Linked DNA regions of Paraglaciecola sp. L3A3. The protein of the gene in region 2 interacts with the protein of the main gene of each other region in a pairwise test. Links are inferred from orthologs where the notes say so. Each region holds a gene or a part of one and is shown on either strand. Other genes may lie near its edges.

Region 1 (4,701 bases), 3.9 Mb from region 2 along the record:
CTAATGATTCTATTTCTTCGAGGAAAGTTTTCAGGTTTACTGGGCACACCCGGTGAAAACTCAGAAATAATCACACCATCGGATGCTAAAATTGTTTCAGCTAACTTTATATGGCGCTTAGGATACATTTTATCAATAGCGGTACCTAAAATAGCAACTGTAATATGTTTACCTAATAATGCCCCTTGGTGCGAAAAACCATCTATGCCTAAGGCTAAACCACTGGTTACTGTCCAGCCTTGCTCGCTAAGTTGATGAGCAAATCGCTGAGCATTTTCTTTTCCTTGGGTACTTGGGTTTCTGCTACCAACCATACCCAACTGGTGACGACTTAAATGTTTATAGTTGCCGTAACCATATAGCACAGCAGGTGGACTAGAGATTTGTTTGAGTAATTGCGGATAATCAGTATGCTCGAAATATAAAATAAAACGATTCGCTGCAGCCTTTAGCCACTGCAGGCTTGTATTTATGCGGTTTTGGTCAGGACGACAGATTATTTCCACTTGTTGGCTATTGAAGCCTAATTGTTCTAGCTGTTTAGCCGGTAATAACAATAATTGACTAAGTGTCAGCCCATGTTTTTTTTGCAACTTAAGTAAACTGGCAACAGAAAATTTGGGTATCTGTGTCAGTTTAAGCCAATCTAATAAAGCATCAGATTCTTGGTAAGCCTCAATAAATTCAACATCCTGTTGCACATTTTCTCCTTAGCTCATGGTTTAGCGACTATCATTCCTCTTTTAATAACTTTAGCTGACTCAGTAATAAGTGCATAACTGGCATTCTCAAATGTTTTGAACACCAACACCTCGCCTACTTTAATTGCTGGTTGTTCAATTTCGTCACCACGATTAAAGGCACTACGAATGGCATTACTTTCGCCGGCGTATTTAGGCGTATAACCGTCAATAATATTAGGACCTTGGCTATATATTCCCATAACCGTGCCCGCGTCTAGGTGGTCACTGCCAATGTCTAATATCACAACATTGTATTTACCTAATAGGTTATGTTGTTCTAAATCACCAATAATATAACCATTTTGTTGTTCCGCAGCTTGAAGAGTAATATCACCTATGTTTAAGTTTTTATAAGGAATGATCCTGTCGCCACGCTTAATTTCTAGAACTGCTTGGTTGATTTTAAGTAAGTTTTCTTTCTTTAGCTCACTTTTGATTGGCTGAGCTTTAGCTAGATGTCTAACCTGCAAACCAATCAGCTTACCTTGCATGTCGTATAACTCATTTTGCGCTCTAATAATCTGGTAATCACCTTTAGGTTTGTCTATTGATTTACCTAAAACTAAATTATCTGTTTCATAACGCACAGCCCCTTCGTGATTACCCAACACATAAGGATTTTTTTCATATGAATCTGCAGACATTATCATTTCATTTGTGATGTAAGGGCTAATAACTGACCAAGGTAAAGCAGGAATAGCCTGCGCTTGTTTAATTTTTTTTTGCCCTTCAGGAGACAGTTTCATTCGTACTTTAGCTTCATCTCGAACCAAATCAAGGACTATATCCCCCTGATTATTCTTGGTTAAACGCAACTCATCTCCTGGGTAAATTAGATGAGGATTTGATATATGTACATTAGTTCTCCATAACTCAGGCCACAACCAGGGTTTTGACAAATACATATTTGAAATGTCCCATAAGGTGTCTCCCTTTTTTACTACGTAGACTTGAGGAGCTGAATCTTTTATGTTTAATACGTCGGCAAATGAAACAAGCGGCAATAAAAACGCAATTGCGAGTAGCTTAACTAATCTTTTAATCATCATTGTTTAATACACCTTGATGCAGTCACTGTTATGTTTTCGATCCATTTAAGCTAGAATAGCCCATGCTGAAATGGTTTAAATAGCTTAATCTATTTGATCGTATAGCAAATAATACACAGACCAATACAAATGGATACTTAGTTACCTAATGTCGCTATTGGTTTAATCGGTTTCAGAGTCACTATTTATGTGGCTCATTATAGTTGAATAATAGAATGGCAATATTAGATGTTTTGCGTTTTCCTGATGAGAGATTACGCACAGTCGCAAAAAAAGTAGACAAAATAGATAGTGCAATAACGACCTTAGTGAACGATATGTTCGAAACTATGCGTGAAGAAAATGGCATAGGACTAGCCGCCACCCAAATCAATGTTCATAAACAAGTTGTGGTGATGGATGTATCGGAAGAACAAGATAATTCGCTGGTATTTATTAACCCAGAAATCACCCATATGGATGGTAAAACCATAAGTGAAGAAGGTTGTCTGTCAGTGCCAAATAACTTTGCTCAGGTTGAACGAGCTGAAAAAATCACTGTTACTGCACTCGATAAGAAGGGTGAAAGTTTTACTATGGATGCAGAAGGCTTATTGGCCATTTGTATTCAACATGAACTCGATCATTTAAAAGGTAAGTTATTTGTTGATTATCTATCACCATTAAAACGCCAACGGATCAAAAAGAAACTTGAGAAAGAAGCTAAGTTAGCGGCCAAAGGGTAATTTTAAATTGAGCACACGGTTAAAAGTCATTTTTGCAGGCACGCCTGAATTTGCAGCTTTGCATTTACAAGCGTTAATTGATTCTGAACATGAAGTAGTTGCAGTATACAGCCAACCAGACCGCCCTGCTGGCCGTGGAAAAAAACTGCAAGCCAGTGCAGTGAAACAATTGGCTGTCGAACACGAGATTGCGGTTTATCAACCTGAATCATTAAAAACGCCAGAAGCTCTGCAAGAACTAGCGGCATTACAAGCTGACATAATGATAGTCGTTGCATATGGGCTTATATTACCCAAAGCAGTGCTTGAAACACCTAAGTTGGGTTGTCTAAATGTGCATGGTTCTTTATTACCTAAATGGCGTGGAGCGGCTCCTATTCAACGCTCTATTTGGGCTGGCGATAAAGAGACGGGTGTAACCATAATGCAAATGGATCAAGGACTAGATACAGGTGCTATGTTGTTAAAACATGCCTTGCCAATTGAACCTGACGATACCAGTGCTACCTTATATCAAAAATTATCTGTAATAGGCCCACAAGCTTTAATAGATACCATAGAACAGTTACCTCAGCTACAAGCTGAGGTACAAGATGAAACGTTAGCCTCTTATGCCCATAAATTATCTAAAGAAGAAGCGAAAATAGATTGGCAATTAGATGCCTATCAAATTGAAAGGAACATTCGTTCTTTTAACCCTTGGCCGGTCGCTTTTTTTAACGTTCAAGATACTAATGTAAAAGTATATTCAGCTGAAGTTGTTGAAAAAAGTCAAGAAAATATTCCATGCGGGCAAGTTATCAAGGCTGATAAGGCTGGCATCTTAGTTGCGACTGGAACGAATCAATTATTACTAAAAACATTACAACTACCGGGGAAAAAACCTATAGCCGTTGCTGATGTTTTAAATGGCCGCGCAGATTGGTTTGCTCAAGGTGAAATTTTACGATGAATATTTTTAATCTAAGCAGTCAGCTATGAAAAACCATAAAGGTCGTCAAGTTGCCAATTTACGCGCTGATGCAGCCAAAGTCTTATTTCAAATTCTTGAAGAAGGTCAATCAGCTAGAGAATGTTTACCTCTCGCTCAGGCTCAGTTAAAAGATCAAGACAAAGCTTGGTTGCAAGAGATGGTCTACGGGGTGTTACGCCACCTACCGATTTTGCAGTTTTGGTTAAGGCAACTGCTAGATAAACCATTAAAAAACCGTTTTAAAATAACCGAACATCTGATTATGTTAGGTTTTTATCAGCTCGCTTTTAGTCGTGTCAGCCAACATGCCGCTGTTTCTGAAACTGTAGCGGCCTGCCAGTCATTAAACACATTAGCAATGAAGGGCTTAGTTAATGCCATTCTGCGTACTTTTATTCGTGAAGACATGGCAAACCAAGCAGCTCCTAATGAACAAATAGCCTCGGGGTTACCCAAGTGGTTATACAAAAAATTAGAGAATGCATACCCAACACAACTTGCTCAACTGGTTGATAATATGCAGATTAAAGCGCCTATCTGGTTGAGAGTTAACACCCAGAAAATAACTATTGCTGAATTTAAACAAGCCTTATCTGCAGAAAATATTGAATTTCAAACTTCAGAAAATCATATAAGCGGACTAATTTTAGCTAAAGGTTGTGACGTGACTACACTGCCTGGTTTTGCTTTAGGCTGGTTTGCAGTACAAGATGGTGCAGCCCAATTAGCGGCAGAATATTTAAATCCTCAAGCTGATGAGAATATTTTAGATTGTTGCGCTGCTCCCGGCGGCAAAACTTGTCACATGATAGAGCTACAGCCAAACGTCAAAAGTATTACTGCACTAGAAGTGGATGCCTATCGAGCACAAAGGATCCAAGAAAACTTCGACCGCTTAGGACACAAAGCGACAATCATAGTCGGTGACGCTAGCCAACCTAATAGTTGGTGGGACAACAAACAATACGAGCGAATATTACTAGATGCCCCCTGCTCTGCTACAGGTATTATAAGACGCCACCCAGACATAAAATGGTTACGTAAAGCAAAAGATATAGAAGTATTGGTTGAGCTGCAAAAGCAAATATTAGCTGCAGTTTGGTCACAATTAAAACCAGGTGGCACATTGTTGTATGCCACTTGTTCGATTTTGCCTGAAGAAAACCACTTACAAATAAGTCATTTCTTATCAAATACCAGCGATGCAATTC
Region 2 (4,757 bases):
AAGTGTTGCGGCAAGTGTCCTAGGTGTGCAAAGTAGCGAAAATTATAAAAATGATTTTGAGCAACCGACTATAGTACCTTTTGCAATTGTTGGAGTGTTATTTGTTTTAGGTTTGATTGGTATATTATTATTGTTGGTTAATCTAAGTGTGTAGTTTTTAACCTTCTCTTTTTTTAATCACATATTATTTGTGTCTACTTTCTTTTCAAGCCAATTATTAAATAATCCGTAGTCTTCCCATATACAGCTGCTGTGGCATAATGCCGCCCATAATTTTTCTACTTTTCCAATCAATATGAAAATATATTACGAAGACAGTATGCCTTATGCGGCTGAGTTTTTCTCTGATTTGGGTGAAAGCATTGTCTTTTCACACAAAACTATTAATCCCGAAATGATTGCCGATGCTGATGTTTTGTTAGTGCGTTCAACGACTAAAGTGAATCATGAATTATTACATTCTACTGATAAGCTCAAATTTGTAGGTACGGCTACTGCTGGCACAGATCATGTGGACCAAGCTTATCTGCAAACACGTAATATTCCTTTTGTATCTGCCGGTGGCTGTAATGCCGTGGCTGTAGCTGAGTATGTGTTGAGTACTTTGTTTGTTATGGCTAACAAGCTAGATTGGCAAGTGGCTGAAAAAACTATCGGTATTATTGGTGCTGGCCATGTAGGTACCGCTTTAGCTAAACATTTGTCGGCCTTGGGCATTCAGTACAAACTATGTGATCCACCTTTACAAGATACTGGTGATCCAAGAGATTTTGTTGCTATGCAAGATATTATGCAATGTGACGTGATCAGCGTACATGTGCCTTGGATTAAAGAAGGGCGGTACAGAACTGAAAATATGTTCGATAAAAACCGTTTATCTCAACTAACAGAAAACCAAGTGTTGATTAATGCCTGTCGCGGCGAAGTGTTAGATAATCAAGGGGCGGTGGAGTTATTTGCAGCCGGTCATAAATTAAATTTGGTTTTAGATGTGTGGGAAAGTGAACCCAATATTAATTTACAACTTATCGACCATGTGGCCTTAGCCACTGCACATATAGCGGGTCATACTATTGAAGGTAAAGCCAGAGGCACAGAAATGCTTTACCTAGCCTTATGCCAACAATTGAATATTCAGCCTAATAAAAAGTTAAGTGACTATTTACCTGTGGCTGAACCTAGTGAAATAGCAATAAACAATAAAGATGAATATTGGCATGTTATTCGAGATTTAGTACTCAATGTCTATAATATTGAACAAGATGATAGCCAATTTCGGCAGTTAGTGGATAGTGGAGAACAATTTAGATATATCCGAAAACACTATCCTATAAGAAGAGAGTTTTCAGCAATTAAGGTTAATGCTGGAAATTTTCCTCATTCGAAGGCAATCTACGGCCTAGGATTCTTGGGGTAAACCCTAGAGAATAAAAATAGTAGTAAAAAACCATATAATTTAATTTTTTAGGAGTAATGTAAACATGTCTCGGGCCTTTGATGTCGCTGTGTTGGGTGCTACTGGATTAGTAGGACAACATATGATCGAAATTCTTGAAGAGAGAGGATTTCCGGTCAATAAACTTTATCCATTAGCGAGTGCACGTTCTGCCGGTGGTAAGGTGACCTTCAAGGGAAAGGAAATTACAGTTTTGAATGCTGATGAGTTTGATTGGAGTCAGGTTCAAATTGGTTTCTTTTCTGCCGGTGGTGATGTTTCTGCTAAATTTGCCCCTATGGCGGCAGAAGCGGGTTGTGTGGTTATTGATAATACCTCACATTATCGCTACGAACCTGATATCCCTTTAGTTGTGCCAGAAGTTAATCCTGAAGCATTAGCCGATTTCCGTAATCGTAATATTATTGCTAATCCTAATTGCTCAACTATTCAGATGATGGTTGCCTTGAAACCCATTCAAGATGCTGTTGGTATTGATCGTATTAACGTATCAACTTACCAAGGTGTATCTGGAGCAGGTAAAACTGCAATGGATGAATTAGCCAATCAAACAGCAGCGTTATTAAGTGGCAAAGAAGTGAAAGTCGACGCTTTTAGTCGCCAAATCGCTTTTAATGTTATCCCACAAATTGATGTATTTACTGACAATGACTACACCAAAGAAGAAATGAAAATGGTGTGGGAAACTAAGAAAATACTAGGTGATGAAAGCATTTTAGTTAATGCTACCGCTGTGCGTGTTCCAGTATTTTTTGGTCACGGTGAAGCGATTCATTTGGAAACGCGTTCACCTATCGATGCTGAAGCGGTTAAAGCCCTGTTAGCTGATGCCCCTGGTATCGAGCTTAGAGCAAATAGAGAAGAATTCCCCACCCAAGTGGGTGATGCTAGCGGTAAAGACGCTGTATTTGTGGGTCGTGTTAGAAATGATATTTCTCACCCAAATGGTATTAATATGTGGGTTGTTTCTGACAACGTACGTAAAGGTGCAGCACTAAATAGTGTACAGATAGCTGAAGTACTTATACGCGATTATATGTAACGATTAGTTGTTCTTAAAACATTAGTATCTTAAACCGGAAATCTTTGATTTCCGGTTTTTTTATGTGCCTATTAATAATACCAATCCGCATTGATAAGTGTGCACTCAGCGAGAATTTAAATGAGCTTAATTAAGGCGCTTGAATGAAGGAATAGTGGTGCTCTTTTGAGTTCGAGCAACACAGAGTAAGCTCATTTAAAACTCGCCTGAAAGGAATGCCCCAGCGGCTTTTGCCCTGCGTTCTCGGTATTTGAAAGGGAACAACCATTCCTGCAAACCGACGCCTTGTTCAAAAACCGCTGGATGCATTCTGAGAGATCACTTATCAATATGGATTGGTATAATATTCTAGCTGAGCGATTAATTATTTGTTGGAGTTGGTATTATATCTGAAATGAAAAATAGCTAGAGAATTTGTGACAAATTGTTAATGAATTTAGGGTGTATGTTTATTGGTACACTTTATGGTGCGCTGCTCTATAATGGGGCGTTGGGAGGTGTTTTTGAAGCTGAGATAGCTTTTTAGTCGTGTTTTAGCTAATTAATTTGTAAAAAAGTGTATCTTTTTAATAACAGCTGATAATCTCTAAATCTTGCCTTGATGAATGTATGTACATTATCAAAAAATGCAAATGGATTAAGGGATTAGAATGTTGAATAGTTTCAAATTAGTATTTTTATTTGTCTGTGTTATCAATATTAGTTTCTCAGTTGCTGCTCGTGATATTGAGGTTAAAGGTCTTGGCGCCATCATAGATAATAATGTTGCTGATGCCCGTAAAAATGCTATAGAAGACGCTAAACGGATCGCTGTAGAACAACTATTGGGTAGTTATATTAGTGCCAGAACAGAAACTAATAACTTCATGCTTGCCTCAGAGAAAATATACTCCACAGCCAAAGGTCAGCTCGATCGCTATACAATTATTAACGAAAAAAAAATAGATGAAGATACTTATCAAGTTAATATTAAAGCGTTTATTGATGAGCAAAAAGCGACAACTAGCGTTAATCAACAACTTAAAAAATATAAATGGTATAAACAACCTTCTATTGCAATTGCTCTGGCCAGTAATCAGGGGGAGCATGCTCTAACAAGTTACTCTTTTTTTGTCACTGAGTTAACAAAAAACCTGCAAAAAATTGGTTTTACTGTTATCGATACTGCTATTAACTCTTCTGTTTCACCTACATTTATTATTCGTTCTAACATTTCTGCTATCGTTGCAAAAAGCCAATTTCAAGGAATGGAACTGAGTTCTAATCAGCTTTCTATTTCTAGTCAATTACTCAATGCACAAACGGGAATTGCTCTTTCTAGTTCGGCTGAGTCTGCTAAATCAGCGGGTTCTAATAGTTTGAGCGCATTTCGAAAAATGGCTGTCGATCTATCCTATAGAGTGGCCCAACGAATCAATCTAGATACTAAAGTGGTGTGGTTAAATGACACTTCACAAACAGTCATGATTCATTTGTTAGCAAATAATACTGATCAATTGCAAGCTATGGAATCATCACTAAAAAACTTAGTAGTAGGACTTAATGGCTTAAAAATTCAAAATAAAGAAGCGTCTAAAACTAGTTTTTTTGCGCAATATCAAGGGTGGCCAGAACAACTATATGAGCAATTAAAACAGCTCAGTGGTGATGGCAATGTACCCTTCGAAGTTAGTGTTTTTAAAGGTTCAGAAATTTCAATTAGTGCAAAGAATTAGGAAAACCCAATGAAAAAAGCTCTTATCACTTCAGCTATCTTAATTGCTCTTAGTGGCTGTGGTTCTACAACGTCAGGAACGAAGGAGTTTGATACAGCAATTCAATTAGCGAGTGTCAATCAATTCGATGAGGCGATTGCTTATCTGAAACAAGCTGTTGGCCAAGATCCAGATAATGAAAAATATGTGGCCAAATTAGCCGATGTAAAAGCACGATATATACAAGTGAACCTAAAAAAAGTTAACCAATTACTAACAGGAGACGCGACTAAAGCTAAGCTGGACGAGGCTGAATCTTTAATTAAAGATCTTGAAAAAGTGGGCATTAAAAATAATAGTATGGTCCAAGCTACGGACTTAATAAATACTAAAAGAAGTGATTTATATAGCCAGTTAAGTGAAGTGTATGAAAAGGCCAAAATGGCAATGGACACTAAAAACTGGGGCCAAGCTCATAGCTTGCTAAGTGATATTGCTAGCCGTTTTGAAAATTATGAAGATGTACAAAGCCGTCTAAAAACCAGTGTTACCGAGGCAAATAAAT

The links. Proteins that work in one complex are often made in the same cells at the same time.
Region 1: the proteins of GQR87_RS16120 (region 2) and def interact in binary tests that used the Escherichia coli proteins (3 or more experiments, as listed by UniProt). The link is inferred for Paraglaciecola sp. L3A3 from one-to-one orthologs.

What each region holds. Positions count from the first base shown.
Region 1 is NZ_CP047023.1:22,173-26,873, reverse strand. Bases 869-3,762 are described here. They hold def (peptide deformylase), read left to right. Parts: upstream 869-2,007; coding sequence 2,008-2,517; downstream 2,518-3,762. Other genes in these bases: rsmB (16S rRNA (cytosine(967)-C(5))-methyltransferase RsmB), read left to right, coding at 3,495-3,762; fmt (methionyl-tRNA formyltransferase), read left to right, coding at 2,525-3,469; GQR87_RS00095 (LysM peptidoglycan-binding domain-containing protein), read right to left, coding at 869-1,792. Outside these bases: DNA-processing protein DprA, read right to left, coding at 1-701; more of GQR87_RS00095, read right to left, coding at 716-868; more of rsmB, read left to right, coding at 3,763-4,701. UniProt on the Escherichia coli protein: Removes the formyl group from the N-terminal Met of newly synthesized proteins. Requires at least a dipeptide for an efficient rate of reaction. N-terminal L-methionine is a prerequisite for activity but the enzyme has broad specificity at other positions.
Region 2 is NZ_CP047023.1:3,881,041-3,885,797, reverse strand. Bases 540-3,489 are described here. They hold GQR87_RS16120 (aspartate-semialdehyde dehydrogenase), read left to right. Parts: upstream 540-1,481; coding sequence 1,482-2,498; downstream 2,499-3,489. Other genes in these bases: GQR87_RS16115 (flagellar assembly protein T N-terminal domain-containing protein), read left to right, coding at 3,149-3,489; GQR87_RS16125 (4-phosphoerythronate dehydrogenase), read left to right, coding at 540-1,417. In the rest of the region: GQR87_RS16130 (DUF2970 domain-containing protein), read left to right, coding at 1-154; more of GQR87_RS16125, read left to right, coding at 296-539; more of GQR87_RS16115, read left to right, coding at 3,490-4,213; GQR87_RS16110 (CsgG/HfaB family protein), read left to right, coding at 4,223-4,757.